Regions from separate parts of the Pseudidiomarina sp. genome, predicted to be linked through region 1. Evidence: predicted binding sites of a transcription regulator. Region 1 holds the regulator's gene; the other holds the start of a gene.

Region 1 (15,412 bases):
GATAGGTAATCAGTTCAAATTCGCCATAAGCTGTCGGCAATTTGCAATGCGCCTTACGCTCAACAGTTTTTTCTTTCATCGAGCGGTATTCAATTAAATCGGCAATGGTACCAATTTTAAGATTATGCTCGGCCGCAAACACCTCTAAATCAGGGCGACGTGCCATGGTGCCGTCTTCATTAAGAATTTCGACGATAACGGCGGCCGGCTCAAAACCTGCTAAGCGCGCAAGGTCGCAACCAGCTTCAGTATGCCCAGCACGGTTGAGCACCCCACCCGGCTTCGCTTTTAGCGGGAAAATATGGCCTGGCATCACTAAGTCCGCAGGCTTAGCATCACGGGCTACCGCCGCTTGCACAGTACGGGCACGATCAGCGGCTGAAATACCCGTTGTGACGCCTTCTGCGGCCTCAATTGAAACGGTAAAATTCGTCGCGTACGGGGCGTTATTCTGATCAACCATCAATGGCAGTCGCAGTTGTTTACACCGGTCTTCGGTTAGCGTCAAACAAATCAAACCGCGCCCATAACGTGCCATAAAATTAATCGCGGCGGGCGTAACACACTCTGCAGCCAAAATGAGATCGCCTTCATTTTCGCGGTCTTCATCATCCATCAAAATAACCATTTTCCCTTGACGAATGTCTTCAATAATTTCTGCAGCACTGTTTAATGGGGTCACGACGTTAAGTCTCCTCTCACCCGGTGCGGAACCGCAATAATGCGTAGATCATCCGCTACCTGACGTACATCTGAAAAATTTAATTCGGGCACTTGGCTCATGTGCGTAAACGCGGGTAACTGCAGCAACCCATGACCAGTATGTCCCAAAAGTTTAGGTGCTAAATACACCACGAGTTCATCAACGAGCTCTGCTTCGAGTAACCCACCGGCAAGCCCCGAACCGCATTCTGTCCACACCGAATTGATTTCGCGTGCTGCAAGCTCATGCAGCAGCTGAACAAGGTCTAACAATCCGTTGGCGGCACGCGGTACTTCCAGCACACTCACATGATCAGCCCATGTTTGTGGTGATACCGTATCAGGCCCATGCACCAAGATAATTGGCGATAGTTCTTTAAATAAAGGCTCATTGCCAGTTAACAACCCCTGCGAGTCGATAATCACACGTACAGGTTGTAGCTGTGCGTCGGGGTGCCGCGCTGTGAGTGTGGCTTGATCAGCCAGTACAGTTTGCGCACTGCTCAACACTGCACCACTTTGCGCGCGCCAGCGGTGGACATCATGGCGCGCCTCTTGGCAGGTTATCCACTGGCTTTCACCATTGGCAAGTGCTGTGCGACCGTCCAACGACGCTGCCATTTTCACCCGTAACCACGGACGTTTACGCTGCATACGTGCAACGAATCCACAATTTAGCGCACGAGCTTGTTGCTCCAAAACCCCAACAACCACCTCAATGCCATGCGCCTTCAAGCGCTCAATACCATCACCACTTACCTGTGGGTTTGGATCTTTCAGGGCAATCACCACACGTGCGATACCTGCTTCAATCAACGCATCTGCACAAGGCGGCGTGCGTCCAAAATGACTGCAGGGTTCTAACGTTACGTAGGCCGTGGCGCCTTTCGCTTTTGAGCCAGCTTGGCGCAGTGCGTGAACCTCGGCATGTGCTTCACCAGCACGCTGATGCCAACCTTCACCGATAATTGTGTCGTTACGCACCAGCACACACCCAACCATTGGGTTTGGTGCGGTTGAAAAACGCCCCTGAGCAGCAAGCTCAAGGGCGCGTGACATATAGCGTTGGTGACATGCCATCGTATTAGTCATTGAGCCGCGCAATCTCCTCGCCGAACTCACGGATATCGTCAAACGCACGGTACACAGAAGCAAACCGGATATAGGCAACTTTATCAATTGCTTTCAAGTTTTCCATAACCAGACCACCGATAACTTGGCTGGTTATTTCACGCTCACCGGTTGCTCGAAGCGCCGATTTTACGTTTTGAATCGCCTGCTCCATCGCCTCTAAACTTACTGGGCGTTTTTCTAAAGCGCGTAGCAAACCGTTGCGCAGCTTGTCTTCATTAAATGGCTCACGGGTACCGTCAGACTTGATCACCCGCGGCATCACCAACTCGGCTGTTTCGAACGTGGTAAAACGCTCTTTGCATTCAGCGCACTCGCGTCGACGGCGCACTGAGGCCCCGTCAGCAACAAGCCTCGAATCGATGACTTTGGTATCTTGTGTGCCACAAAATGGACAATGCATACGCTGCTTCCTTGATTGAATTACTTGTAAACAGGGAACTGCTTACAAAGCGCTTTCACTTGCTCGCGAACACGTGCAATGACGCTTTCGTCAGTAATGTTATCCAATACATCACAAATCCAATTCGCAACTTGCTCTGCTTCGGCTTGCTTAAAACCACGGCGGGTAATCGCCGGTGTGCCTAAGCGCAAACCTGAAGTTACAAATGGTGAACGTGGATCATTGGGTACTGAGTTTTTGTTCACCGTAATGAACGCCTGCCCCAATGCTGCATCGGCATCTTTGCCGGTGATATCTTTGTCGATTAAATCAACCAGGAACAAATGATTTTTAGTGCCACCAGACACGATCTTGTAACCGCGTTTCTGCATCACTTTTACCATGGTATTGGCGTTGTCCAACACTTGTTGCTGGTACGCTTTAAACTCTGGTTCCATGGCTTCTTTGAAGGCAACAGCCTTCGCCGCAATCACATGACATAACGGACCGCCCTGGCTACCAGGGAATACACCGCCATTTAATTTTTTATGTAAATCTGGATCATCTTTGCCTGACAAAATCAGACCACTGCGCGGGCCAGCCAAAGTTTTGTGCGTTGTGGTGGTTACTACATCCGCGAATGGAACTGGGTTCGGGTACAAGCCTGCAGCGACCAAACCAGCAACGTGGGCCATATCCACTAATAAATAGGCACCCACTTCATCGGCAATTTCACGAAACTTCGACCAGTCAATCACACCTGAATACGCAGAAAAACCAGCAACGATCAGTTTCGGTTTATGCTCCAACGCCAATTTGCGAACTTCAGCATAATCAATCTCACCGGTTGATTCGTCCAGACCATATTGCACAGCGTTGTACAATTTGCCTGAGAAATTCACGTGCGAACCGTGCGTTAAGTGGCCACCATGCGCCAGACTCATACCCAGTACCGTATCGCCGGCGTTTAATAACGCCAAAAATACTGCTGAATTAGCCTGTGAACCAGCATGCGGCTGAACGTTGGCATATTTTGCACCAAATAGTTGCTTGGCGCGCTCAATGGCTAAATCTTCAACCACATCAACGTACTCACAACCGCCGTAATAGCGCTTATGCGGATACCCTTCGGCATATTTATTGGTCAGCTGAGACCCTTGTGCTTCTAGCACGCGTGGGCTGGTGTAGTTCTCTGAAGCGATCAATTCAATGTGCTCTTCTTGGCGCTGAACTTCGCCAGTCATTGCCTGCCATAACTCTGCATCGTATTCGGCAATATTCATCTCATGTTTCAACATCGGGGCTCCTAACTTCACGGGCTGTCTGAGCGACAGTATAAGAACGAGAAATTTATGGCGCCTAGTTTACCAATATACTTGGGTTAGCGCCAACTTAAGGGTTAAAATAGCCGCTGAAGATTATCGCTAAGAAATATCGCCTCAAAAAGGAACGCATGCTGCTATGGCACAATATATTTATTCTATGTCGCGGGTCAGCAAAGTTGTCCCGCCAAAGAAAACTATTTTAAAAGACATCTCGTTGTCGTTTTTCCCAGGCGCAAAAATTGGTGTGTTGGGTTTAAACGGTGCCGGTAAATCAACGCTATTACGCATTATGGCTGGCGTGGATAAAGAATACGAAGGTGAAGCTCGCCCGCTAGCGGGTATTGAGATTGGTTATCTGCCACAAGAACCTCAGTTAGATGAAGATAAAACTGTGCGGGAAACCGTTGAAGAAGCGGTTGCTGACGTAAAGGATGCGTTGGCCCAACTTGACCAGGTTTATGCCGCCTATGCGGAAGAAGATGCTGACTTTGATGCTTTAGCCAAAAAACAAGGTCAACTCGAAGCGATTATTCAAGCCAAAGACGGTCATAACATCGAGAATATGCTCGAGCGTGCTGCCGATTCGCTACGTTTGCCGCCTTGGGACGCCAAAATAAAGGTTCTTTCAGGTGGCGAGCGTCGCCGTGTGGCTATCTGTCGGTTGCTATTGAGCAAGCCCGACATGTTGTTACTCGATGAGCCAACCAACCATTTGGATGCTGAATCTGTTGCTTGGTTAGAGCGCTTCTTACACGACTACGAAGGTACTGTTGTGGCCATTACCCACGACCGTTACTTCCTTGATAATGTTGCTGGCTGGATACTTGAGCTTGACCGCGGCTATGGTATTCCATGGGAAGGCAATTACTCGTCTTGGTTGGAACAAAAAGAGAAGCGTCTCGAGCAAGAAGAAAAGCAAGAAAATGCGCGGCAACGCAGCATCAAGCAAGAGCTTGAATGGGTTCGTCAAAATCCCAAAGGCCGCCAAGCGAAAAGCAAAGCACGTATGGCTCGGTTTGAAGAGCTACAAAGTGGCGATTACCAGAAGCGTAATGAAACCAATGAGCTGTTTATTCCACCAGGCCCACGTCTCGGCGACAAGGTGCTGGAAGTCAATCATTTGAAAAAGGCCTATGACGGCCGTGTATTAATTGATGATTTAACCTTTAGTGTGCCTAAGGGCGCTATCGTCGGTATTATCGGCCCGAACGGTGCCGGTAAATCAACATTGTTCCGAATGATTACCGCTAAAGAACAACCGGACTCAGGTACCGTTGAGCTCGGTGATACTGTGCAGCTAGCCAGTGTTGATCAGTTCCGTGATGACATGGACGACAAGAAGACTGTGTGGCAAGAAGTTTCTGATGGACAAGATATCTTGCGTATTGGCAACTTCGAAATCAACAGCCGCGCTTATGTCGGCCGTTTTAATTTCCGCGGTAACGATCAACAGAAGCACATTGGTGAACTATCTGGTGGTGAGCGTAACCGTGTGCATCTCGCTAAACTGGTGAAAGCCGGTGGTAACTTGTTACTGCTCGATGAACCGACCAATGACCTCGACGTTGAAACGCTGCGCGCGCTTGAAGAAGCCCTACTGGAGTTTCCAGGCTCAGCCATGGTTATCTCGCACGACCGTTGGTTCCTCGATAGGGTGGCAACACATATTCTTGATTACCGCGATGAAGGCCAGATTAACTTCTACGAAGGTAACTACACCGACTACGAAGAGTACATGAAGAAAACTCATGGCGAACAGGCGATGGAGCCGCATCGCACACGTTACAAGCCGATTGGTGTTTAATTCTTTAAGTGAACACTAAAAAGGGGCTGAATCAGCCCCTTTTTATTTGTCCCAGTGTTGCCTACGCTTTGAAAAACTTACGCTTTTCAATAACGCCAGGGGCAAATTGGTCAACCCCGATAGCAGCAATACGCAGCTGCTCGGTCTTCTTAAAGGCTTTGGCTTCTTCTGCGTTGATCACCTCAGCTTTTTGGGCTGCTTTGACTAACGCATCGCCGCTTAAGTCTTCGGCAATATCACCGCGTTTCACAGCTTTTCGAATACGCTTATAGATATCGGCGTGTTCTTTCATTGCCAAAAACGCCAGTTCCATGTGACCAGTCATGTCTTTTGGATCATCTTTCCAGAAGCACAAGAAAGTATGGCGATCACGCGTTAAACCCGGCTCCATCATACTTTCCGCAATCGCTTGCAGGTTGTCGTCACTTGGTTTGTGGAAATGAATGCCCAACGGGAAAATCGCAAGGCGCAATGTCCAAGCCACAAAGCGATTGGAGAAGTTCGCAAAAAAACCTTTGAACGCTTCGCCAATTTCGTACAAATGATGTTCCAGAGCATACTGAATAAATGGTAAGTCACCGGTTTGACGGCCGTCATCTTCATAACGTTTCAGTACCGCAGACGCCATATATAAATGACTCAGCACATCACCCAAACGCGCTGACAGCATTTCGCGGCGCTTCAAGTCACCGCCCATCACCAGCATCGCCATATCGGCGGTCATGGCTAAGGCACGGCTCATGCGGGTTAATTGTTGATAATAACGCGCAGTCGGTCCGCTCATTGGGCTCGAATTAAAGCGCGCACCCGTAAGGCCCATGAATAAGCTGCCAAAGAAGTTACTGGCTGCAAAGCCTATGTGTTTCAACAGCAGCCCGTCAAAGTCATGCAAGCCACGCTCTTCGTCCGGATTCGCCGCTGCTTCCATTTCCGCCAACACATAGGGGTGACAGCGTGTTGCGCCTTGCCCGAAAATCATCAGGTTACGGGTTAGAATATTGGCGCCTTCCACCGTAATTGATACTGGGGTAGCCATGTAACCATGCCCCAGGTAATTGCGCGGCCCCAGCTGAATGCCCTTACCCGCATGAACGTCCATGGCAGCTTCCATTACCTGGCGCCCCATTTCTGTCATGTGGTACTTGGTCATGGCCGTGATTACCGATGGGCTTTTGCCTTCGCACAATGCGGTAACGGTAAGGCGACGCATGGACTCAAGAATATAGTTCGTACCACCAATCTTACCCATTGCTGCTTGAACGCCTTCAAACTTACCAATTGGCAAACCAAACTGCTGGCGTACATACGCATAAGCACCTGTCATGCGCTCGGTAACGTGGCCGGTTGCGGTTGCTAACGCAGGTAAGCTAATACCACGACCTGCTGATAGGCATTCCATTAACATCCGCCAGCCTTTACCGGCATAGTCTTGCCCACCAATAATCCAGTCAAGTGGAATAAATACGTCTTTACCGTACGTGGTACCGTTCATGAACGCTTGCCCTAACGGCAAATGGCGTTCGCCGGTTTCAACACCTTCGTGGCTGGTGGGAATCAATGCACAGGTAATGCCGATGTCTTTTTGATCACCCAACAACCCGTCTGGATCGTACATTTTAAACGCCAAACCTAATACGGTCGCTACCGGAGCTAATGTAATATAACGCTTGCTCCAGTTTAATCGCAGGCCTAATACTTCTTTGCCTTCAAACTCACCTTTACACACCACGCCAGTATCAGGAATTGCGCCAGCATCAGAACCCGCTTCAGGCCCCGTTAAAGCAAAACATGGAATGTCTGTACCATCGGCCAACCGTGGCAACCAATAATCTTTTTGTTCTTTGGTGCCGTAGTGCGTGAGTAACTCGCCCGGCCCCAAAGAATTGGGAACCATGACTGACACCGCAACGCTGATTGAGCGCGTTGCAATGCGTGAAACGATATGGGAATTCGCCGCCGGTGAAAAATCCAGGCCGCCAAACTCTTTGCCAATAATCATCGCAAAAAACTTCTCTTTGCGAATGTAGTCCCATACTTTTTTCGGCAAATCGGTATCTTGTTGAACAATTTTGAAGTCATCCAACATACCCAGCAAGGTTTCTAGCTGGTTATCAATAAACTTTTGCTCATCTTCGGTGAACTGAGGTGCCTTGGTTTGATGAAATTCGTGCCAATTGGGACGGCCACTGAATAAGTCAGCATCCCACCAGGTATCTCCGGCTTGCATGGCTTCACGTTCGGTTGGTGATAATGGCGGTAAAACGCGTTTAAAAAACGCAAATGCCGGACGTGTAATCAAACTGCGGCGGATATCTGGAACCGCAAACAACAGCACTACCACAACCACTAAAAGAATAATAATTTCCATTTCACAACACCTTTGTTACTGGGTACAACGTGCAAAAAATGACACTGCTACAAGCATAGTCGATTATCGCGATGGCGCATCCACGCCACCCGCCAAGAATGGAATTAACCTATCAATCATCTGGTCCGCTGCAATGGCTTCACCGAAGTCTGCCGCCGCTATTTCACGTAAAGCTGGCCCGGAAACCTGAGCGAAAACGGTCGCGCCCAATACAAAGTGCAACCGCCAAAACATATCCACCGGACTAAGGTTCGGATTGGCCACATGCAAGGCCGCGAGTAAGTTCTGCATCACATCGCCAAAATGGTCCATGGTGTAGCGACGCAAATGCCCCTGAATGTCTGCATACGCAAAGCCAAGTAAACTTAGAAATATCGTTGGCCCATGCTTACGCACATGGCGTAATTCATTCAATGGATTACGAAAACAATCAAAAACATCACGCGTGGTAATTTGCGTTTTTTGCGACAGGCCATCGAGTTCTTTATTGAGTGCTGGCATGAGCACCTCAAGATAACGGGCCATAACGGCTTGTATCAGCGCTTTTTTGGAACCAAAATGATAATTAACAGAAGCTAGGTTTACTTCTGCATCAGCAGTTATTTGACGCAACGAGGTTTGCTCAAAGCCATGCTCCGCAAACAAAGCCTCTGCCGCATTCAATATTTTATCTTTGGTGGTAATTCGTTTTGACATACCAATCACGCTCACTTTTCACGCACGCACACGTTTAGAACGTGCATTTTAAACATGCGTTTTAATTTAAAGCATGTGATACGGAAGCGCAAGCAAAGAAAAAGGCGCTCGCTGAGCGCCTTAAATTGAACTGGTATCTAATTCTGGAAAGGCTTTAACCATCTCATCAACAGCTTTCATCTGCTGCAAATAAGCTTCTAACTTATTCAGTGGCAATGCGCAGGGGCCATCACATTTCGCTTGTTCCGGGTCTGGATGCGCTTCAATGAATAGTCCAGCTAAACCCAACGCCATGCCTGAGCGCGCTAATACTGCAGCTTGCGCACGACGGCCATCAGCCGAGTCTGCGCGGCCACCCGGCCGTTGCAATGCATGGGTTGCATCAAATATCACTGGCGCCATGTGCTTCATGTCGTCCATACCCAGCATATCAACCACTAAATTGTTGTAACCAAAACAACTGCCGCGCTCACACAAAATAACCTTGTGGTTCCCCGCTTCACCAAATTTCTTGATGATATGGCGCATTTCGTGCGGTGCTAAAAACTGTGGTTTTTTTACGTTAATCACGGCACCGGTTTCTGCCATCGCCACAACCAAATCGGTTTGGCGCGCCAAAAATGCGGGTAACTGAATAATATCAGCAACTTCCGCAACCGGCTTCGCTTGATACGGCTCGTGTACATCAGTGATCACTGGCACATTAAAGGTGCGCTTTATCTCGGAAAAAATTTCTAAACCTTTATCCAGACCAGGTCCGCGATACGAATGAATGGACGACCGGTTTGCTTTGTCAAAGCTTGCTTTGAACACATATGGAATGCCCAAACGGGTGGTAACTTCAACATAGTGCTCAGCAATACGCATGGCTAAGTCACGCGACTCCAGCACATTCATACCGCCAAACAAAACAAACGGCAAGTGGTTACCCACTTGCACATCGCCTACCTTAATCACTTGCGTATTAATCACGTTGTTGTCCTTTCAATTATCCTGCGGCGATGACGCGCAAGATTTGCCCACAAATATAGGCCATATAAGTACCGAGTGCATAACCAAATACAGCCAAGAGCACGCCAACTGGCGCCAACGATGGGTGAAATGCCGAAGCAACCACAGGCGCTGAAGCAGCACCACCAACATTGGCTTGGCTACCAATAGCCATATAGAACACAGGAGCCTTCAGCAACCGCGCCACAATCAACATTAAACTGGCGTGGATGATCATCCAAATCGCGCCAATTAAGAAGTATTTAGGCACGTCGACAATGGCGGTAACATCCATATGCAAACCAATGGTTGCGACCAGGATATAAACAAACATTGAGCCGTATTTTGAAGCGCCAACGCCTTCTAACTGCCGCACACGCGTGAACGACAACGCCACACCAACGGTTGTTGCAATAACGATTAACCAGAAGAACTTCTTGTCCAAACTAAAATCTTTAAGTGCAGGCACATTATCGCCAATAAATGGTGCGATAACATCAGCACCCCAATGCGCTAACCCTGTTACGCCAAAGGCCACCGCCACAATGAACATCAAATCAGGCAGTTTCGATTCACGGCGATGTTCCGCTTCATAATGCTCCATGCGCTCTTTTATCGCTTCAATCGCGCTGGTGTCCGCACCAATGCGCTTGTCGATAGCCTTATGATTCGCTGCCATGTAGAGCAGCACCGCCATCCATAAGTTCGCAACAATAATATCTACAGTAACCATGGCCGAGAAAATTTCACCGCCAACTTCATACACTTCTTTCATAGCTGCCTGGTTTGCGCCACCGCCAATCCAGCTACCGGCAATGGTTGTCATACCGCGCCATACGGCGTCTGGGCCTGCGCCACCTAACATTTCCGGGAAGATTACACTCACCAATAGCAGCGCAATAGGCCCGCCAATAACGATACCGACCGTACCTGTTAAAAATAGAATCAGCAGTTTTGGACCAAGCCGAAAAATCGCTTTTAAGTCTAAGCTTAACGTGAGCAATACCAGACAAGCTGGCAGCAAGTAATCCATAACCAGCGGATAAATCGCGGTATTGGCACCATCAACAATACCAAAGGTATTCAATAACGACGGAATGAAGTAACACAGCAGCAGTGCTGGCACCCATTTGTAGAATTTTTGCCAAAACGAACTCGAACTTGATTGGGTATAGAAGATCAAACCAAGAATGGCAGCAAGCAAGCCAAAAATGATACCGTCATTGGTGATCAATGCAGTGTTTTCCACAGGAACCCCTTGTTTTTAATTTTTTTTAGTGAAGGACGTGCTGGGGGGCCGCCCACGTTTCTAATTGCAAGCGCAACATTTGTGCACTTGGGTCATCTGGGCATTGTTCGACAAAATACTGGTAGTCGTCAACAGCAGCTTGTTTGCAGTCAAGTTCTTCAAGCACGTAACCACGGTCACGAATCTCGTACGGGTCATCGGGCATAATCGCCAGTAACATATGCACTACGGTCAATGCATTCGCAAATTCTTGATCATGAATCATGGCGTGCTTTAATTCAGTTAGATAGCGTACCAGAACGGTCTTTTGATCGGCTGCTTCAAACATATCCCACGAGAATTCGAGTACATCATCGGTAACATCTTCAAAGCGTTCTTGCACTTGTTTGTCTTCCAGTAATTCACCGTGCAGCGGATCAACAAAGTAGCTTTCTTGTTCATGATCAAAGCGCAACAATGGATAACCTGGAAAGTCGACCAATTCTAACTGAATACCGGCATAAGCCGCTGTTTCTTGAAGTAAAAGCGCCAAGCTAATCGGCAAACCGGTACGATAGCTAATGACACGGTCAAGCAGAATGCGTTGCGCCCCAACCACAGGCTCGGGCGCATCACTAAACCCTAATTCAAAATAAAAATCCTGAATCACGGCTTGCAGTTTATCCATACCGTCAAGGTTCTCATGACGCTCAGCCATTTCACGAATAAGCTGATAATAATCACTAACGTACTGGTCACTGTCCGAATGAAAGGTGCGACTTATTTCCCACACAATTTCAATGGTAGGTAACATTTCGTGAGCGATATGTTCTAAGTATGAAAAACGCATAAACCCCTAAAATATAAACTGCGTTATTCGTTATTCGATCGGTCGCTTTCGCTTCCTGTTCGTTACTCGAATAACGAATAACGATTAACGAATAACGCTTTTGCTTTAAATAAGTGCTTGCTTACTGAAGGCGATGTGTAGCAGGAACATAATCCAGCTTAACGCCCCAATAAAGCCGACATAACGTAACCAACTCACACTGGCTTTCATTGCGACAAGACCAAACAAAATATAACCGACTAAGCCGATAACTTTATTGATCAACCATGGAGTTTCCCAAGGCCACATTTGCCAATGAATGAGCATACCCATAATAGTCAGCAACAAGCCTGTATCAATGATGTGTGGGACTATTTTGACCCACTTTTGGCGACTAATGTTGGCACCAATGCTCACCCAAAAAAATCGAAGCATGAATAATACCACACTTATGGCTACAAAAGTGACATGGAGGTGTTTTAAGGCTACAAATGACATCAAAAACGTCCTTTTTAATCGTTATTATCGGTTAAACGTTGATACGCGGCAGCAATTTGCTGACGCAACTGAGGTTGGTGTTCTAACAACCAATTTTGGTAAAAGCTTAATTCATGTTCCAGCGCATCACGCTGATCAGCAACCCGGATAATATCGCGATACGATCGCAACGACGACATCACACAGGTAAATAATTTTTGCGCGGTAAGCTCAGTCTTCGCTTTGTAATCATTAATATCATAATTAATGACCACCGAGCGTTCCGGTGCCTGGCCGGGTTGGCCAGTACGCAACACAATACGGCTGGTGCGGTTGCCAGCGGTTTCACGAATATAGCGCGCCACTTGTAAGCCGGCATCATCGGTGTCCATCACCACGTCGAGTAAAACAATGGCAATCTCTGGATTTTCATCAACCATTTGCTGGGCTTCCTGACGTGAATAGGCGCTGAGAAAATTCAGCCCACGGCCCTCGAACACCAAATCCATTAACGCCAATCGAGTCACAGCGTGCACTTCGCGTTCGTCATCAACGATTAATATCTTCCAACCTGCTTCTGTCGTTTGATCACGCGTTTCATCATCGCTGTCATGTTCGTCGGCAAAGATAAAATTGTTATCCATCAGTTGCTCTCCATTGCCCCACAGTTATGCGTTCAAGATTAGCATAATCGCGCACGCTGTTAACGGCTTCGAACTTATACGATGCCATTAAGCCGCGAACCGCTGCCGCTTGATTCCATCCATGTTCTACCAGCAGCCAGCCATCGGCACGCAAAAATGCCCCCGCCTGACTAATGATGTGTTCAATGTCTGCAAGGCCTTGGTTATCAGCCACTAGTGCACTGCGAGGCTCAAAACGCACGTCGCCTTGCTGTAAGTGCGGGTCGGCAGCATCTATATAGGGTGGATTAGAGACAATCACATCAAATTTATCATTCGCCGACAAGCCGCTGAACCAGTCACTTACCAGGCAGTTTATTGACAACTGCAATGCACTAGCATTGGTTTGTGCGAGTTCAACCGCAGCCGGTGATTTGTCCACCGCTGTGATGCGCCAATGCGGCTTGCTCGATTTCAAGGCCAGTGCTATTGCGCCAGTACCGGTGCCAAGATCAAGCACTTGTGCATCATCGGCAAGGCCCAAGGCTAAGGTGTGTTCAACTAAAATTTCAGTATCTGGCCGTGGAATCAGGGTGCTATCGTTCACGCGTAATGGCAGCGACCAGAACTCGCGCTCGCCCACCAAATGGGCCACTGGTGTGCCCTGTTGACGCTTGGCTAACAGCTGTTCAAACTGCTGAATTTGCGCAGCAGTTAACTGACGCTCCGGCCAAGTGAATAAATAAATACGTTCACGCTGCAGACAAAAAGCGAGTAATACTTCGGCATCAAGTTTGGCCGACTCACTATGGCTCAGTGCTCGGGTTGCGGTGGCGAGTGCATCAGCTATGCTAACCGGCGCTTGCATGGTGATCATTGATTCTCAGACAATGCTGCCAATAAGTCGGCCTGATGTTCTTGAACAATTGCATCTAAAATCAAATCAAGTGAACCGGCGAGCACTTCATCCAAACGATATAACGTTAAGTTGATGCGGTGGTCGCTGACCCGGCCCTGCGGGTAATTATACGTGCGAATTCGCTCCGAACGGTCACCACTACCGACCAAACTGCGGCGCGTTGTTTGTTCTTCTAACCGACGCTTTTCGTCCTCGGCTTGTTGAATACGGGCCTGCAATACAGACATAGCCTTGGCGCGGTTCTTATGCTGAGAGCGTTCGTCCTGGCACTCCACCACAAACCCTGTCGGAATGTGGGTAATTCGAATGGCGGAATCAGTTCGGTTAACGTGCTGACCACCGGCACCGGATGCGCGATAGGTATCAACCCGCAAATCAGCCGGGTTGATTTCGATGGCTTCCGCTTCGGGTATCTCTGGCAACACGGCCACAGTGCAGGCTGATGTATGCACACGCCCCTGCGATTCTGTTTCGGGTACCCGTTGCACGCGGTGGCCCCCAGATTCAAACTTTAATCGGCCATAAGCGCCATCGCCGGACACGTGCGCAATGACTTCTTTGTAACCACCATGCTCACCTTCGCTTGCGCTCACAATACTAACTTTCCAGCCGTGCTGCTCACCGTAACGGCTATACATACGGAATAAATCACCCGCAAATATGGCGGCTTCATCGCCACCTGCTCCAGCGCGTATCTCGAGATAACAAGGACGATCATCGTTTGGATCTTTCGGCAGCAGCAAAACCTGCAGTTCTTGCTCAAGCTGTTCTTGCTTCGCTTGCGCTTCGTCTAATTCTGCTTTGGCCATTTCACGCATTTCTGCGTCGTCTTCTTGCATCATTTCGTTAGCGGCGGCTTCGTCAGCTTGCGCCTGCTGATAGCTCGTAAAACATTTTACCAGTTCTTCGAGTTGCGAATATTCGCGCGACAACCCACGAAACTTATCTTGATCGCTAATGACACCAGGATCACTCAATAAGTGCTGAACTTCTTCATAACGTTCTAATAAAGCTTCTAGTTTTCGAATAATCGAAGGATTCATCATGCGGTGAGGACCTTACTCGTCATCTGCTATTAATCGTTGAAATACTGCCAAGGTTTCGTAATCACCGGCAGCCCCAGCTTCACGCATCATTTGCGTTGGCTGATGTAAAAATTGTTTGGTCAGTCGTTGCGCCAATTCATTCATGACGTCTTCTGGATCTTTTCCCGCAGCAAGTTGATTGCGAGCACGTTGTAACTGCTCATCGCTCATGCACTGAGTACGTTGGCGAAAGTCACGAATCACATCAACATGGTCTAACTGTCGCAGCCACGCAGTAAAGGCTTGGCTGTGTTCACTGATGATAACTTTGGCTTCTGCTGCGGCTTCTTCGCGGTTACGAAGGTTCTCAGTGATAATGCCCTGCAAATCATCAACGGTGTACAAGTAAGCATCATTGAGTTCGTTAACTTGTTCTTCGATATCACGCGGCACCGCTAAATCAATCAACAACATGGGCTGTCGCCGACGTATTTTCAAAGCCGATTCAATCAAGCCCTTGCCGATAATTGGCAACGGACTGGCCGTAGAGCTGATCACAATATCAGCTTGTGGTAACAGCTCAGGCAGCTCACCTAAGGTGTGCGCTTGCCCCGCAAATTTATCTGCCACAGCACTTGCTCGTGCCAGTGTTCTGTTAGCCACCATCAATTGCTTCACGCCATGTTCAGTTAAATGCTGCGCCACCAATTCGGCAGTGTCTCCCGCACCAACTAACAACACACTGGATTGCGGAAGCTCTGAAAAAATTTGACGTGCAAGATTTACTGCCGCGTAAGCCACTGAAACGGCATTTTCACCCACTTTGGTTTCATTACGCACCGTTTTTGCGACGCGAAAGGTGTTTTGAAACAAACGCTCGAGCACGGTGCCGACACTGGCTTGATTACGCGCA
Region 2 (15,412 bases), on a different contig from region 1:
CGTAGGTTAGTGCAACAGCAGCTGGGCGGTTTGCGCATCGGGCAGCGGCATCAGCCGCATAAACAACAGCTGGCTCGTGGGTTAGGTAGTAAAACGGTAGCGCATCCGGTTGTTGTTGCAACTGTTGTAACAGAGGCAGAATAAAGTCCCCAGGAATTCCAAAAATCTCGTTGACGCCAATGTGACGCAGAGCCTTGGTAATCGCAGCACCCAATTGCATCGCAACACCCTTATCAAAAACAAAACAGCCCACGAGTGTGGGCTGTTTATTGGGGCAATGCTTTGATGTTGGTCAACAATACTTAAGTGTCTTGATTGACCATCCATACTGCGGCTTCTACGCGTGAACGTAAGCCGAGCTTCTTCAGCAGGTGCTTTACATGTACTTTCACCGTGCCGTCGGATATATCCAATTCGCGCGCGATAACCTTGTTGCTCATGCCCTTGGCGATGAGTTCTAAGATTTCTCGTTCACGGTTCGTTAATCCGTCAAGTTTACTTGCCGTGGGTGCTGAAGGGCGGCGTAATGCAGTCGCTAACACTTCAGTAATGGCTTCACTTAAAACCATTTTCCCATCTACGGCACGTTGAATCTGCTCAAGTAATAGCTCAGGATCCATGTCCTTCAATAAATAACCATCAGCACCGTTGGTGATGGCGGTAACCACGTCTTCGTCGGCATCAGACACAGTGAGCATGACAATGCGTGAGGTCACGCCATTGTCGCGCATGCGTTTCAAGGTTTCTAAACCGTCCATACCTTGCATATTAAGGTCGAGAATGATCAGGTCTGGGTCCAATTCTTCAGCTTGAATAAGGGCATCTGCACCGTTACTGCATTCAGCAACAACTTCCAGGCTATCTTCCAGCGAGATTAATTGTTTCAAACCCTTGCGTAGCAGCGGATGGTCATCCACAAGCATTATGCTAGCGGGGGTGTCAGACATGACGAGCTCCTTGTTTGCATCAACTTTGTTGCGTTCGGTCAGTATTGTTACACATTGTTCCATGACAAAGTATAGGTTAGCGCAATCTAACCCAAAAGGGGTAGTTTTACGTGCCTCTTATGACCTGCCAGTTATCACTCCCGCTGAATTGTTGTACTGCGCGAGATCACGCATAGTTTACACATTGGAAAATTTTCTGGAGCAACGCGTGAATACAGTACGAGTGTCATCAACAGTCGACAAGCCAACAGCAATCAATTTGATTGTTGGCATGACACTGTGGATGAGCTTGAGTGTGCTCGTGGTGCAGTTGTTTTCGGTAGACGCTGGCTTTGATTTCGCACAGCTTTACCGCTTGCTGGCCCTATCTGGCCTTAGCGCAACCGCGTGGCATTTTGTGTTTTTCTGGCTGGGTGAGCGTGCTATGCAGTCACGCTTTATTTATCTAAGCACAGCCGCGCTTTTGATTCCTGCATTCGCCATGGTGTGGCTACTGATGCACCCGCCACTGAGCTATTCAGCGTTGCAATGGTTAGCCGTAGCTTGCGGCTTTGGTGGTGCGCAATTTATTGCGTTTACCCAGAATGACAAAGTCGATAAAACTGGTCTTGGTTGGACCCTCGCGGTCAACGCTGGTATAGCCGGTATTGGTATTGTAATTGCGCAAGCGGCGCTGCCGTTTCTATCCAGTATTAATTTATTCGGCGCGCTTGCTGGCACGCCTTGGATTTCAGCATATGGAAGTGGTGACATCGTTGGCGTGATTGCTCCAGGCGCGTCATTGTGGTTAGCAAACATGGGCTGGATTATTATCGTTGCGATTGCCCTTGCGAGTATTGTTTGGCAAGTGGCTCGCCGCACGCAAGATGAACCAGCAAAGCCGTTTGGCACCATTACCGATCGCGCCCATTACCGCGCCATTCTGCGTAACAAACATACATGGGTCATGACGTTACTTTACGTGATGGCTTTTGGCTCTTTTATTGGGTTCACCATTACCTTTCCATTAAGTCTGCAAAGTTTCAGCGCAACGTATACCCCCAGTGCATTAACCTACGCATGGATTGGTCCGTTGCTGGGGGTTTTGGCGCGCCCATTTGGTGGTTGGTTAGCTGATTTGTTTGGGGGTTCGAAGGTGACGCTGTGGTGTGCCGTGGTGTTGGCGATAAGCAGCGTGGTGGCTGGCGTCATCACTTATAAAGCAACGCACAGCCCACTTCCAGAGCAGTGGTTTTTGGGGTACCTGTTGGTGTTCTTGGTTATTTTTATTGCAACAGGAGCAGCCAGTAGTGCCATTTTTCGCAGTGTTAGTGTGGTATTGCCGTTGGAGCAGTTGCCGCTAGCGTTACGTTGGCTAACTGCAGTGGCTAGCGCCGGCGCAGCGTATATTCCAGCGCTGTGGTACGTAAATAGCACCACCGCGACCCCAGCTTATGCATTATTCGTATTCGCCTTATTCTACGTGGTATGTGCAGCGTTGGTGGCGTACATGTACTTGCGCAATAAAGCTGAGTTCTATAACCCTTAAGCCGTTGTTGGAGCATCCTGGCGTTCTAATATGTACTGTGGTGTGAATTCGAAATACACCCCCGTACCGCCAACAACACGGCGCTTAATCGTAATATCACCGCCTAAATGGCGACTACGTTCCTGCATGATGGCCAAGCCATAGTGATTCAGTTTTTCTGCGTTTTCTGGAATACCGACACCGTTATCTTCAATGCTAAGGCGAATGCCATTGTTTTCGTCCTGTGCCAGTTTTACGACCACATCGGTGCCTTGGCTATGATGAATGGCATTCTGACAAGCTTCACGAATAATTTGCAGCAAATGAATTTCTTCGTGAGGTACCAACGGTGTGCTTTCTAACTGATAATCTAAGCGAAACGCAATGTCTGACTGGTCGTTAAATTGTTTCATGGTGGTTTGCAGTGCATGCAACATACCCGCACCATCCACTTTTAAACGGAAGGTTGTAAGCAGTTCGCGTAATTGGCGGTATGCGGCGTTCAAGCCTTCTTTCAGTTCTTTTGAGACATCTTCAATAACCTCGCGGTTGTCTTTCTCAATGGCTTTGTTTAATCGAGTGACCTGAATTTTCAAATAGGACAGCGCTTGGGCTAACGAGTCATGGAGTTCGCGAGCAATAACCGTCCGTTCCTGAATCAGTGCCAACCGTCGCACTTGCTCTTCTTCTTGTTTCAAGCTTAATGCCACAGCAAGCTGGTCGGCAACTGACTGAATGAGTTGCTGTTGCCAGTCGCTGAGTTGCTCGCTAGTTGGGCAGCGCGCAACCAACACCCCGTAATTATGATCTTCACGATCGATTGGGAAGCGATAAATGCGCAAACCATCCATGACCGACACACCACCACCAGCATTCACGCACTGACTGCAGTCAACGCCTTCACAGGGATCAATGGGCGCGCCAATGGGTTGCACCTGTAAGTACGGTTTGTTGCCCGCTTCTGTGATTAAACACAGTTCAATATCATCCACTTCAGAGGCCCGTTTCAGGCCGTTTACAATCGCGGTAAAGTCATGATACCCCGGTGAGTGTTCGATGATGGTGCGTGCGGTATCGTATAAAAATTGCAGTCGAATATTCGACTTCTGAATAGCTTGTGTTTGCTCGTCGACACGCTTTTCAAGGTTGCCGTACATAAAACCGATAGCTTCATTCATTTTGTTCAGGGTACCGGCAAGTACACCGAGCTCATCTTTCATCGGGTGCTTCACGCGCGCGGTAAAATCACCTTGACCAATTCGGCGGGCAGCTTGTGTGAGCACTTCTAGCGGGTAGCGTACGCGCGTGCGTAGCCAGTAGAAAATAACTAAGGCTAGGCCAATACTGGCAAACAGTGACAACACTTGAATGGAGCGTATGGAGCGAATGCGTTGTTCAGCATCTTGCTGAATTGCAGTAACGAATTCGTTAATTTGATCAATTTGTGGGCCGATTGCGGCAACCAGTTGTACAGATGATATTTCGCCTGTTGCGACCTGTTGCTGAAATGCTTGCCAGCTTGCCATTGATTGGGTGTACAAGTCGGTTAGTTCGTTATCTTCAATTTTGAACCGGTTAAAAACGTGGTGATTCCAGCTTTCATTGAGTGCAGCGGCTACAGTCGCCGCATTTTCGGGGTCATGCATGGCATGCCAGCTGTATTGGTAAGCTTGATAGCGTAATGAACCAGCAACATTAATCGCCAAAGCATCGTGGTCGGCTTTTTCTGATAGCCAATATGATGCAAGTAGCGTCAGTATCGTCAACGCCACCATCGCGCTTAGGGCAATACCGATGCGTGTCACAATCGAAAATTTATTCATAATACCTATACTGAGCGTTGTTGCAGGTAGCTGTATAGTTTAACGCCAAATACGTTTGGGTGCGAATCAGGAATTTTATGATTTGCTCAAAGGTTTTGGTGCACTGCTATACTTTGAGCTCAAATTGACGGCTTAGGGAGAATTAATGGCTGAATTTATAACCACTTGGGGAAAATCCGCGTATACCAGTTTTGGTTTTTTCTGGATGGCATTATGGGCCTTTGTATTAGGCTATTTGATAAGTAGTTTAATTCAAGTGCTAATCACCAAGCGACGCATGCGCAACGCAATGGGAAATAACAACCTTAAATCAGTTTCCTTAGGTACGTTTTTCGGATTCATTTCCAGTTCTTGCAGTTTTGCTGCGCTTTCAACCACCCGCGCGCTCTTTAATAAGGGCGCGGCTTTTAGTGCTTCGATGGCGTTTATGCTCGCGTCAACAAACTTAGTGATAGAGCTGGGGTTTGTTATCTCTATTTTTCTAGGCTGGCAGTTTGTGGTTGGCGAGTATGTTGGGGGGCTGCTGCTGATTTTGTTCGTATGGCTATTTATTACGTTAACCAATCCACAAAAGCTTATTAAGCAAGCGCGTCACGAAGACAGCGAAGACGAACATCGGCATGAAAGCACCTTATCTGACCTATTGAGTAAAGAAACGTGGCAGCAAGTCGGCCAAAAATATGTCATGGAATGGCAAATGGTTTGGCAGGACATTCTTATCGGCTTTACCGTTGCAGGTGTTATTTCGGCGTTCGTACCGAGTGCGTTTTTCGAGTGGCTTTTTGTTGGCGTGGGCAGTGCCGGTGAACCGGGCTTTTGGTCATTGTTGCAACAGGCTGTGGTAGGGCCAATCGCTGCATTCTTTACCTTTATTGGCTCTATGGGGAACATTCCATTGGCGGCAGTGCTATTTGGCGAGGGTGTAGCTTTTGCCGGGGTCATGGCATTTATATTTTCTGATTTGATTGTGCTTCCGGTATTGAAAATAAATGCGCGGTACTACGGCTGGAAAATGGCGCTTTACATTGCCATGATGCTATTCGTGTGCCTGGTTGCAGCGTCATTGGTGATGCACTACGGCTTGGTTGCATTTGACTTGCTACCTGATGCATCGCAATGGACTTCGCCAGCGGAGCAGGAGCACTTTCAGCTAAATTATGGGTTTGTTTTGAACCTAATCTTTCTTGCACTTAGCACGGTGATGATTGTTTTTTGGCGTCAGGCACAACAAGCCAGTGAGCATGATCACCACGATCATGACCATAGCGCGTCATCGCTCGGTGATAAAATTATGGCTGGCCTTTGTGTACTCAGTGCAGTTTGGTTGATTGGTGGCATGGTTGTTTACGTTATCATATAACGCATAAAAAAAGCCCGAGACGGTTGGGAGGTCTCGGGCTAACACTGCCGTGGCAAACCACGGTCAACAACACAAATTGTGTTACGTCAAACTACCTAGCTTTTTACAGTTACCGGTGTAGCGTCAATTTCAGCTTCTTGCTGTTTGCCAAACAGGCCAATAACAACCTGATAGGCAACAGCGAGTCCGCCAATGATGAACACAACGTCACCGATAGTACGAATCCAGCGCAAGCTTTGCAGTAATGGTTGCTGCATAAATGCTTCACTACGTGCGTACCACAAGCCTTCAGTAGCCGAGGCGTAGAACTGGATGAAACCAATAGGTAACAAGCTCGTGAATAACATCAAGCACAAGCCGATATTCAACCACCAGAAACCAGTTTTCATAATCTTGTCGTTAAACGCGAAGTTCGGACGAATGTAGCGCAAGATTAACAGTACGAAACCGATTGCTAAGAAGCCATACACCCCAAACAATGCCGCGTGAGCGTGGGTTGGTGTGGTATTCAAGCCTTGGATGTAATACAGCGCAATGGGTGGGTTGATCATGAAGCCCAACACGCCAGCACCTAAGAAGTTCCAGAATGCCACAGCAACAAAGCACAGTAGTGGCCACTTAATACGTTGCATCCACTCGGCGCGACGTTGCAAGCTCCAGTTTTCCCATGCTTCATAACCCAGTACCACCAATGGCACCACTTCAAGCGCAGAGAACGTTGCCCCAACAGCCATGATTGGTGTTGTAGTACCTGAGAAGTACAAGTGGTGGAAGGTACCCGGTACGCCGCCTAACATGAACAGTGACGCTGAGGCCAATGCGGCAGCAGTTGCCATACGGCGAGACACAAGGCCCATGCTATTAAAGATGAACGCTAACGCTGCAGTTGCAAACACTTCAAAAAAGCCTTCAACCCACAGGTGAACGATCCACCAGCGCCAGTATTCCATCACGGATAAGTGAGTACGTTCGCCGTAGAAGAAGCCAGCACCGTAGAACAAGCCAATCGCAACCACAGAAGCGGTTAGTAGCGCTAACAAGTTCTTGTCGCCAGGCTGTTTGAACGCGCCAACAACGCCGCGTAACATCAAACCAAGCCAGAATACGATGCCAAGGAACTTACCAATTTGCCACAAACGCCCTAAATCGACGTATTCATAGCCTTGGTGACCCAGCCAGAAACTGAGGTGCTCAGGCATGATTTGCGCAATGGCCAAGTAGTTACCAATAAACGAACCGGCAACAACCACAACAAGAGCCCAGAACAGGATATCAACCCCAAGCTTTTGGAATTTCGGGTCTTTACCACCGTTAATAATCGGTGCTAAGAATAATCCCGCCGCTAAGAAGCCGGTTGCAATCCAGAAGAGCGCCGCCTGTATGTGCCAGGTGCGTACTAATGAATAGGGGAACCACTGCGACACGTTAATGCCATAGAATTCTTGGCCTTCAACCGTGTAGTGCGCAGTAAAGCCACCTAAGAATATTTGTACGATAAATAACGCCATGACCAAGAACAGGTATTTACCCAGTGCTTTTTGTGAAGGGGTTAGATTTACCAAGCTGATTGGATCTTTTTTCGGCGCTTCCGTTTCTTCTTCGTCATGATCACGTAAGAAGGCCCAAGCCCAAATCAAGCCACCGACACCGGCAATAAGCAGAATGATTGACACTAAGGACCAAATTAAATTTTCGGCACTCGGCTTGTTGTCAATCAACGGCTCATGTGGCCAGTTGTTGGTATACGTTACATCGCTATCAGGACGCTCGGTTGCGGCTGACCATGCAGTCCAGAAAAAGAACTGGGTCATAACTTCGCGGCGTTCTAAGCTTGGCAATGTGTTTTCTTTCATTGCATAGTTTTCGCGCGTGCTTTTTAACGACAAGTCGTCACTGAAAAGACGTTTGTAGTAATCCGCAGTTTCCGCAATAGCTTGTGCACGCACATCACCAACAACCAAGGTATCCGTTGCGGCGTCATAAGCTGGATGACGGTAAGCCTGTTTCAGCTCGAACTGCAGCGAGTTTTGTTGTGCTGCGGTTAGGCTTGCATAGCTTTGTCCATAAGTTTTCTGGGCGGTTATTTCTAACCAAGCCACTAATTCGCGGTGCAACCAATCGGCCGTCCAGTCAGGTGCTTGGTATGCGCCATGCCCCCAGATAGAGCCTAATTGCATGCCACCGACTGATTGCCAGGCGGTTTGCCCGTCAAGAATCGACTCTTCCGTCATCAAAACGTGACCTGATTCGGTCATGACTTGATCAGGAATCGGCGGAGCGACACGGTAAACTTCTTTACCGAAGTATCCCAGGACACCAAAGGTGATGGCCAAAATGGCTATCAGTATCCACCATAATTTTTTATAACCGGCCATTTGGCACCTCCGGCTGTTGATGTTGTTGCATTGTTGATTCTCCCTTTAATCAAGTTTGCACTGGGTCAGATGTGACTAGCGCGCACTTTGATCCTTATAGCAAGCTCCGTGCCACTTTGTATTTGGCTGAAATAGCACGAAAATTTAATCTTTGTGGGTTAAATCAACCCAGCTCTTGCGCAGTCATTTAAACCGCCTTGGTAGAAATTACCCGCGTATAGAATCGCACGGGCTGGCACCGTTAGAAATTGAGCTAAAGAGGTAACTGAAAGGAATCTATGGGGTATACCCATTGGGGGTAGTTTTTATTGATCTAAATCAATGCAGTAAAGTGCGCCGCGTCTATGCTTGATAGGAAGAAACACAACATATAGACATGTTAACAAATAAGCACACAAGATATAGGTTTATTATGCTGCGATACAGCGCTGAACAAGTGGTTTTTCAGGAGGTGCCTGGAGAGGTCTCTCTTGCGTACACCATTACCGGATGTCCGGTTGGGTGTAAAGGTTGCCACAGTGTCGACAGCTGGCCGGTCGGTAGCGGCGAGCAACTGACTTCCGAATACTTTGCAGCGCGCTTGGCTCAATATCGCAATTTAATTACTTGCGTGCTTTTTCTAGGCGGCGAATGGCAGCCGGAAGCCCTAATTGAACGACTGCAGCAAGCACAACAAGCGGGATTACAAACCTGTTTATACACCGGTTATGACGATGTGTCGCTGCGTATTAAACACCATTTGACCTACCTCAAGACAGGGCCATGGGTGGCCAGTTTGGGGGGCCTTGATAGCCCTACTACAAATCAGAAGTTTTATGACTTACGCACTCAGCGACTGCTGAACTGCCGGTTCCTTGCAAGCTAACCGGACCATTAAAACTATAAATAAGGAGAGTAGCCATGTTGCGCTTAAACCCAGAACAAGTTGACGCAAAGATGGATTTCATCAAACACTATTTATCGGCGCAAAATGCCGCGGATGGCTCGAAGATGGACGCCAATGCAAATGTTACCCAAAAGAACATTGCGACCCTAGAGGCTGAGTTAATGAAGGACTTTTTTGTGCAGGTTAACCGGAAGCAAGTCAGCACCAAAATCAGTGAGTTATTTGGCCCCGAATTAGGGCAAGAGTACATTCGCCAAATTGAAGACCACGAAATTTATGTGCATGACGAAACCAGCTTAAAACCGTATTGCGTGTCGGTAACCATGTACCCATTTTTGCGTGACGGCTTAACCAAGCTTGGTGGCGAGTCGAAAGCGCCTAAGCATTTAGAAAGCTTCTGTGGCACCTTTGTGAATTTTGTATTTGCGGTAAGCTCACAGTTTGCTGGCGCGGTGGCTACGGTAGAGTTTCTTGCGTATTTTGATCATTTTGCACGCCGTGATTATGGTGATAATTACCTTGAAACCCACCCCCATGAGATTGCAAACCACCTACAACATGTCGTCTATGCGTTAAATCAACCTGCCGCTGCGCGTGGTTACCAAAGTGTATTTTGGAATATCTCAGTATATGACCAGCATTACTTTGAAAGCATGTTCGGTGACTTTGTGTTCCCCGACTTTAGTAAGGGCAGCTGGGCGTCAGTTAGTAAACTGCAAGACTTCTTCTTGCATTGGTTTAACGAAGAGCGCAAGAAAACCATTTTAACGTTTCCAGTGGTAACGGTGGCGATGCTGACTGACAAAGGACAATGTAAGGACCAGGAATTTGCACGTCATATTGCGCACGAACTTGCTGATGGCAACTCATTCTTTGTTTACCTGTCACCAAATGCCGACTCACTGGCTTCCTGTTGCCGCCTGCGCAGTGAGATTAGTGATAATACGTTTTCCTACACGCTTGGCGCGGGTGGTGTGGCGACCGGGTCAATCAACGTCATTACCATTAATATGAATCGACTGGTTCAGGATGGTCGTGATCTGGAAACAGAAATTGAGAAAATCCAGAAGTACCAAGTGGCTTACCGGAAGATTATGGAAGACTACAAAGCCGCGGGGCTGCTCACCGTTTACGATGCTGGGTTTATCTCACTGGATAAACAGTTTTTGACGATTGGTATTAATGGCATGGTTGAAGCTGCCGAGTCGCAAGGTTTGGTTGCCAGCAACAATCGCGACTATATCGAGTTTGTGCAACGGCATTTAAAAGTCATTTATGACGCCAACAAACGTGCGAAACAAGAATATGGTTACATGTTTAACACTGAATTTGTCCCCGCAGAAAACCTCGGTGTTAAAAATGCGAAGTGGGATCGTGAAGACGGCTATTTTGTGCCACGCGACTGCTATAACTCGTATTTCTATGTGGTGGAAGATGATGCGACCAACTCGCTGGACAAGTTCATCATGCACGGCGACGAGCTCATTGAGTTTCTCGATGGTGGCTCAGCATTGCATTTGAATTTAGATGAAAAGCTAACAACCGACGGCTACTTATCGATGCTCAATATTGCTGCAACCACCGGCTGCAATTATTTCTGCATTAACGTAAAAATCACCATTTGCAACGCCTGCGAACAAATTGATAAGCGCACGCTTTGCGAGTGCTCAGCATGTGGCTCTACCGATATTGACTACGGTACGCGGGTGATTGGTTATTTGAAGCGGGTGTCAGCGTTTAGCTCTGGGCGTCGCCAAGAGCATGCTGCGCGGCATTATCATCGCAAGCAACACGACACCAGTATTGCTGGTGCTCGAGCGCAAGCCAATGCGCTCAAGCAAGCAAGTTAAGATTGCTGGCGCCGCGTTACACCACTTTGGAGTAACGCGGTGCAGTGGCTGAGTCGTCAAGATAAGCATCAAAGCAGGCACAGATACTGCGCACCCAAAGCCGACCAAGGGTCGTGACGCGCAATTGATTGGCATCAAGCTCAACCAGACCATCTTCTATAAATGGTTCCAGCTTGCGTTTGGCATCAGCAAAGTAGTCCCAAAAATTCTCAATGGTCCAACGGTTGGCAAATTCTTGAATATCTAAATCGAAATGACAGATTACTTGCGAAATTAACGCCGCACGCAATTTATCATCAGCATTCAATTCAAAGCCTTTCACAATCGGCAGGGTGTCGCTATTGATTGCTTTGTAATAAGAAGGCAACTCTTTCACGTTTTGCCACAGCACCCCGTTAATTTGGCTAATTGATGATGCGCCAATACCCAACAAAGCATCTTGACCGGAAGTGGTGTAGCCTTGGAAGTTACGTTGTAACTCACCGCGTTGCTGGGCTTGCGCCAAGGTATCGTCAGTTTTAGCAAAGTGGTCCATACCAATAAACTGATAGCCAGCCGCAGTAAACTTGGTAATGCCTAACTGCAGTAATTCAAGTTTAATCGGCGCTGTAGGTAAGCTTGACTCATCAATTTTACGCTGCCCGGCAAAACGCGATGGCAAATGGGCATAGCTAAACAGCGACACACGGTCAGGGTTTAATTCAATGACCTGATCAATCGAAGCCGCAAATGTTTCTGGACGCTGATACGGCAAGCCGTAAATCAAGTCGAGGTTGATTGAGCGAAAACCAAGCGCTTTGCTTAAGGCAATTTGATGCTTGATCATGTCGGTGTCCTGCACCCGGTTGATCGCAATCTGTACTTTGGCGTCGAAGTCCTGCACACCATAACTCACGCGGTCAAAACCGAGCTTGCGCAAGTGACGTAATTTATCATCACTGCAACTACGTGGGTCAATTTCGATAGACCATTCCGTGTTATCCGTGAAACTAAAATGTTCGTGCAATAAATCCATCAAACGCGATAACTGCGTTTCACTCAAGAATGTTGGTGTACCGCCGCCCATGTGCACCGACTCAAATTTACGGTTGCCCAATAGCGCTTTGTACATGGCCATCTCTTTGGCTAAGTAATCTAAATAAATGTCGGCTTTGTGCTGGTGGCGGGTGATGACTTTATTGCAACCACAGTAATAGCAAAGCTTAATGCAGAACGGTAAGTGAATGTATAAGCTCAGTTCGTCTGGGGCGTTTGCGAGCGTTTGCTCCATGGCACTCAATGGAAACTTATTGTGCAGTGCCAACGCTGTCGGATACGACGTGTAGCGAGGTCCATTGATGTTGTACTTGTCGATGAGCGCTTGGCTCCAAACAATCTGGTTTGCGTTATTGGTCATGCTGACACCCCGAGGAAAAACCCCTTACCTGTGAATTTCTAAGCGCAGTTTATATGATGCAGATCAGAAAATTGATACACCTGAAGGGGTATAAGAGCGAGGCAATTGGTGGCTGATCACACCGCCTAGCGCAATTCAGGTTTCGCCAAAATCAGTGCCGCCGTTTGTTGGGTGGCGCGATAGATCGGTGCCGGTAAACGCCCTTCCAGTTCAATGGTATCAAGAAGGTTCTTTACTTCGAGACCCAACTCAGTATCGCCCTTTATCAGTAACTTGCGGCGGAAAAACAGGGTGTCAGGGTCCACCTGACCGCTCACCATAAGTAGCAGCGAGGCACAATTACCGCGCATGGTGACACTGGCTGGCTGCGGTTGCATGGACGCCCGCAAGCGCGCGCGGCTAGCTCCGTTGACCACGGTTACCGAAAACATCAAGTCAAGGTCAGGCACTTCAATACGCACCCATTGTTGCTGTAGAAAATCTAATTTATGTGCACGTAATTCGGGCTCAAGAACGTGATTCAGCATACTGCTAAGTATTTGTTCTGAAATGGGTTTAGGGACCACTACGCTGATTCGATGTAACCCTGAAATAACGTGTGACCAGTAATCTACTACTTTGGGGATAACCATAAGTTGCCGTCCAGAAATGTCCCGTAAATTTTTCAACTCATTATAATACTCATTACGAATGCATGTTTATCGACGGGATCAATAATTATGGAACTTCTGTGCCCTGCTGGCAGTATGCCAGCCCTCAAAGCAGCTATTGAACATGGTGCTGACGCCGTGTACGTGGGCTTAAAGGATGAAACCAACGCGCGCCATTTCGCGGGCTTAAATCTTGATCAAGCCGGTTTAACCGAGGCTGCACGTTATGTGCACCAGCATGGTAAAAAATTGCACGTTGCGATAAATACCTTTGCCCATGTTGATACCTTTGAAACCTGGCGCAGGGCGGTCGATATGGCAGTTAAAGCGGGTGCTGATGTGCTGATTTTAGCCGACATGGCGGTTTTAGCTTATGCCGCTGAACGTTATCCAAAAGTTGAGTTGCACTTGTCCGTACAAGCGTCAGCAACCAATGCCGCGGCCATCGAGTTTTACAAACAATTTGGCGTAAGCCGTGTGGTGTTGCCGCGCGTATTGTCGATGAATCAGGTGCGGGCCATTGCCCGCACCAGCGACATGCAACTGGAGGTGTTTGCGTTCGGTAGCCTATGCATTATGGCGGAGGGGCGCTGCTATTTAAGTTCGTATATGACGGGTGAATCACCAAATACTGCGGGCGCCTGTTCGCCAGCAAAATACGTACGTTGGGACGAAGCCGACGACGGCACGTTAGAGTCACGCCTAAATAACATTCTAATTGATCGGTTCGCGCCCAATGAAACCGCTGGCTATCCAACCCTTTGCAAGGGGCGTTTCAAAGTTGGTGACGATACCTATCATGCGTTAGAAGAACCCACCAGTTTGAATACCTTGAGTTTGCTCCCTGAGCTTTACAAAGAGGGAATTGCCTCGCTGAAAATTGAAGGGCGGCAACGCAGCCCTGCGTATGTTGCACAGATAACCCAAGTGTGGCGTCAGGCTATCGACGCAGTCATGGCCGATAGCGAGCAATTTACAGTTCAGCAGCAATGGGACCACGTGCTAGCTGGGCTTTCAGAAGGCAGTCAAACAACCTTAGGTGCCTACCATCGGAAATGGAAGTAACTATGAAATTTTCACTTGGAGCAATTCAATATTTTTGGCCGAAACAAGTGGTCGAAAACTTCTATAAACAAGCCGCCGACTCAGCGGTTGATATTGTTTACCTCGGCGAAACGGTTTGCAGCAAACGCCGTGAACTAAAATTTGAAGATTATATGGCGATAGCTCATATGCTGCGTGAAGCCGGTAAGCAGGTGTGCCTTTCGACCATGACGTTGTTAGAGGCGCCATCTGAATTACGTGAGCTGCGCAAATATTGTGACAATGGCGATTTTCTGGTCGAAGCCAATGACGTGGGCGCGATTCCGTATTTGCAGGAGCAAAAATTACCCTTCGTTGCAGGGCCTGCAATTAACTGCTACAACCACCATACACTGCGAAAACTAATGAGTTTGGGTATGAGCCGCTGGGTGATGCCAGTTGAGCTGTCGCGTGAGTGGCTCGCAAAGTTACTGCAGCAGCCCATGGTGCACGACGTGCGCGATTGCCTTGAAGTGGAAGTATTTGCCTTGGGCCATATGCCGTTGGCTTGGTCCGGGCGGTGCTTTACCGCGCGCTCTGAAAATCGCCCCAAAGATCAATGTGAACTGGTGTGTATCAATTATCCCGAAGGGCGGCCGGTGGCGAGCCAAGAGGGACAACAGGTGTTTATCTTGAACGGCATTCAAACCCAGTCGGGAAGCCGCTACAACCTGATTAATCAATTACCAAATATGGCAGGGCTGGTTGACGTTGTGCGACTAAGCCCGCAATTGACCGGAACCTTTGATTGGTTGGAAAAATTCCGAGCGAATACCACGGGCAATCAACCACAAAAACTCGAACAGAACGATAGTAACGGCTATTGGCTGGCACTAGCTGGTTTGGTTCAACAGCTCGACTAAAAAGGATTCATCATGCTACAAATTACCGATCTTCAGGTTGAACAAAAAATGTGGCCGTTATTGCGCCAAGCGTTTCGTCCCATGTTTTTACTCGGCGCCAGTTTTAGTGCCATTGCCATGCTGCTGTGGATTTTGGCACTAGCGGGGACTATTTCGCTGCCCGTGTACGGCAATGTGTTGGTCTGGCATGCCCACGAAATGATTTTCGGCTTTGTGGCTGCCATCGTGGTGGGCTTCTTACTAACTGCGGTGCAGAACTGGACCGGTATGCGCGCCACCCATGGTCGCGCGTTGGGTATTCTTACTACAGTGTGGTTATTGGGGCGTTTGGCATTTCTGTTTGGGGCCAACTTACCGGTTTGGCTGGTGGCCGGCGTTGATTTGCTGTTTCTGCCGCTGTCTGCCATTTTACTGGCGGTGCCATTGATAAAAGTAAAACAACAGCGCAATCTGTTTTTCGTGCCAGTGTTATTTTTACTCACATTTTGTAATGCCCTGATGCACTACGGTTTGGTGAGCGAGCGTTTCGACATACAACAGCTCGGTAGTCAGAATGCCGTTTGGCTGGTGGCGTTGTTGATGGCAATTGTTGGTGGCCGCGTTATTCCAATGTTTACCGCCAATGGCACCATGACCACCAAAGCTGAGCCTATCGTATGGCTCGACCGAATT

Evidence for each region. The regulator NrdR, encoded in region 1, represses ribonucleotide reductase genes. The targets are predictions, from matches to a motif close to AAACACNANATNTNGTGTTT.
Region 2: the regulator NrdR is predicted to act here: its motif matches at 8,372-8,391, upstream of nrdG (anaerobic ribonucleoside-triphosphate reductase activating protein).

What each region holds. Positions count from the first base shown of each region.
Region 1 is NZ_JBLWWR010000001.1:499,859-515,270, forward strand. It holds gene ribBA (bifunctional 3,4-dihydroxy-2-butanone-4-phosphate synthase/GTP cyclohydrolase II) at 1-682, opposite strand, end outside; gene ribD (bifunctional diaminohydroxyphosphoribosylaminopyrimidine deaminase/5-amino-6-(5-phosphoribosylamino)uracil reductase RibD) at 679-1,794, opposite strand; gene nrdR (transcriptional regulator NrdR) at 1,787-2,236, opposite strand; gene glyA (serine hydroxymethyltransferase) at 2,257-3,513, opposite strand; gene ettA (energy-dependent translational throttle protein EttA) at 3,677-5,344, shown strand; gene ACN0UN_RS02600 (acyl-CoA dehydrogenase) at 5,406-7,712, opposite strand; gene ACN0UN_RS02605 (TetR/AcrR family transcriptional regulator) at 7,776-8,408, opposite strand; gene kdsA (3-deoxy-8-phosphooctulonate synthase) at 8,529-9,377, opposite strand; gene ACN0UN_RS02615 (DUF819 domain-containing protein) at 9,397-10,647, opposite strand; gene ACN0UN_RS02620 (SirB1 family protein) at 10,673-11,476, opposite strand; gene ACN0UN_RS02625 (SirB2 family protein) at 11,582-11,953, opposite strand; gene ACN0UN_RS02630 (response regulator) at 11,968-12,576, opposite strand; gene prmC (peptide chain release factor N(5)-glutamine methyltransferase) at 12,569-13,423, opposite strand; gene prfA (peptide chain release factor 1) at 13,429-14,517, opposite strand; gene hemA (glutamyl-tRNA reductase) at 14,533-15,412, opposite strand, start outside.
Region 2 is NZ_JBLWWR010000005.1:110,778-126,189, reverse strand. It holds gene ACN0UN_RS06260 (thiamine pyrophosphate-binding protein) at 1-220, opposite strand, end outside; gene narL (two-component system response regulator NarL) at 303-947, opposite strand; gene ACN0UN_RS06250 (hypothetical protein) at 1,156-2,475, shown strand; gene ACN0UN_RS06245 (ATP-binding protein) at 2,472-4,277, opposite strand; gene ACN0UN_RS06240 (permease) at 4,423-5,637, shown strand; gene ACN0UN_RS06235 (nitric-oxide reductase large subunit) at 5,733-8,012, opposite strand; gene nrdG (anaerobic ribonucleoside-triphosphate reductase activating protein) at 8,425-8,877, shown strand; gene nrdD (anaerobic ribonucleoside-triphosphate reductase) at 8,913-10,748, shown strand; gene hemN (oxygen-independent coproporphyrinogen III oxidase) at 10,765-12,144, opposite strand; gene ubiT (ubiquinone anaerobic biosynthesis accessory factor UbiT) at 12,270-12,776, opposite strand; gene ubiU (ubiquinone anaerobic biosynthesis protein UbiU) at 12,864-13,859, shown strand; gene ACN0UN_RS06205 (U32 family peptidase) at 13,862-14,740, shown strand; gene ACN0UN_RS06200 (NnrS family protein) at 14,753-15,412, shown strand, end outside.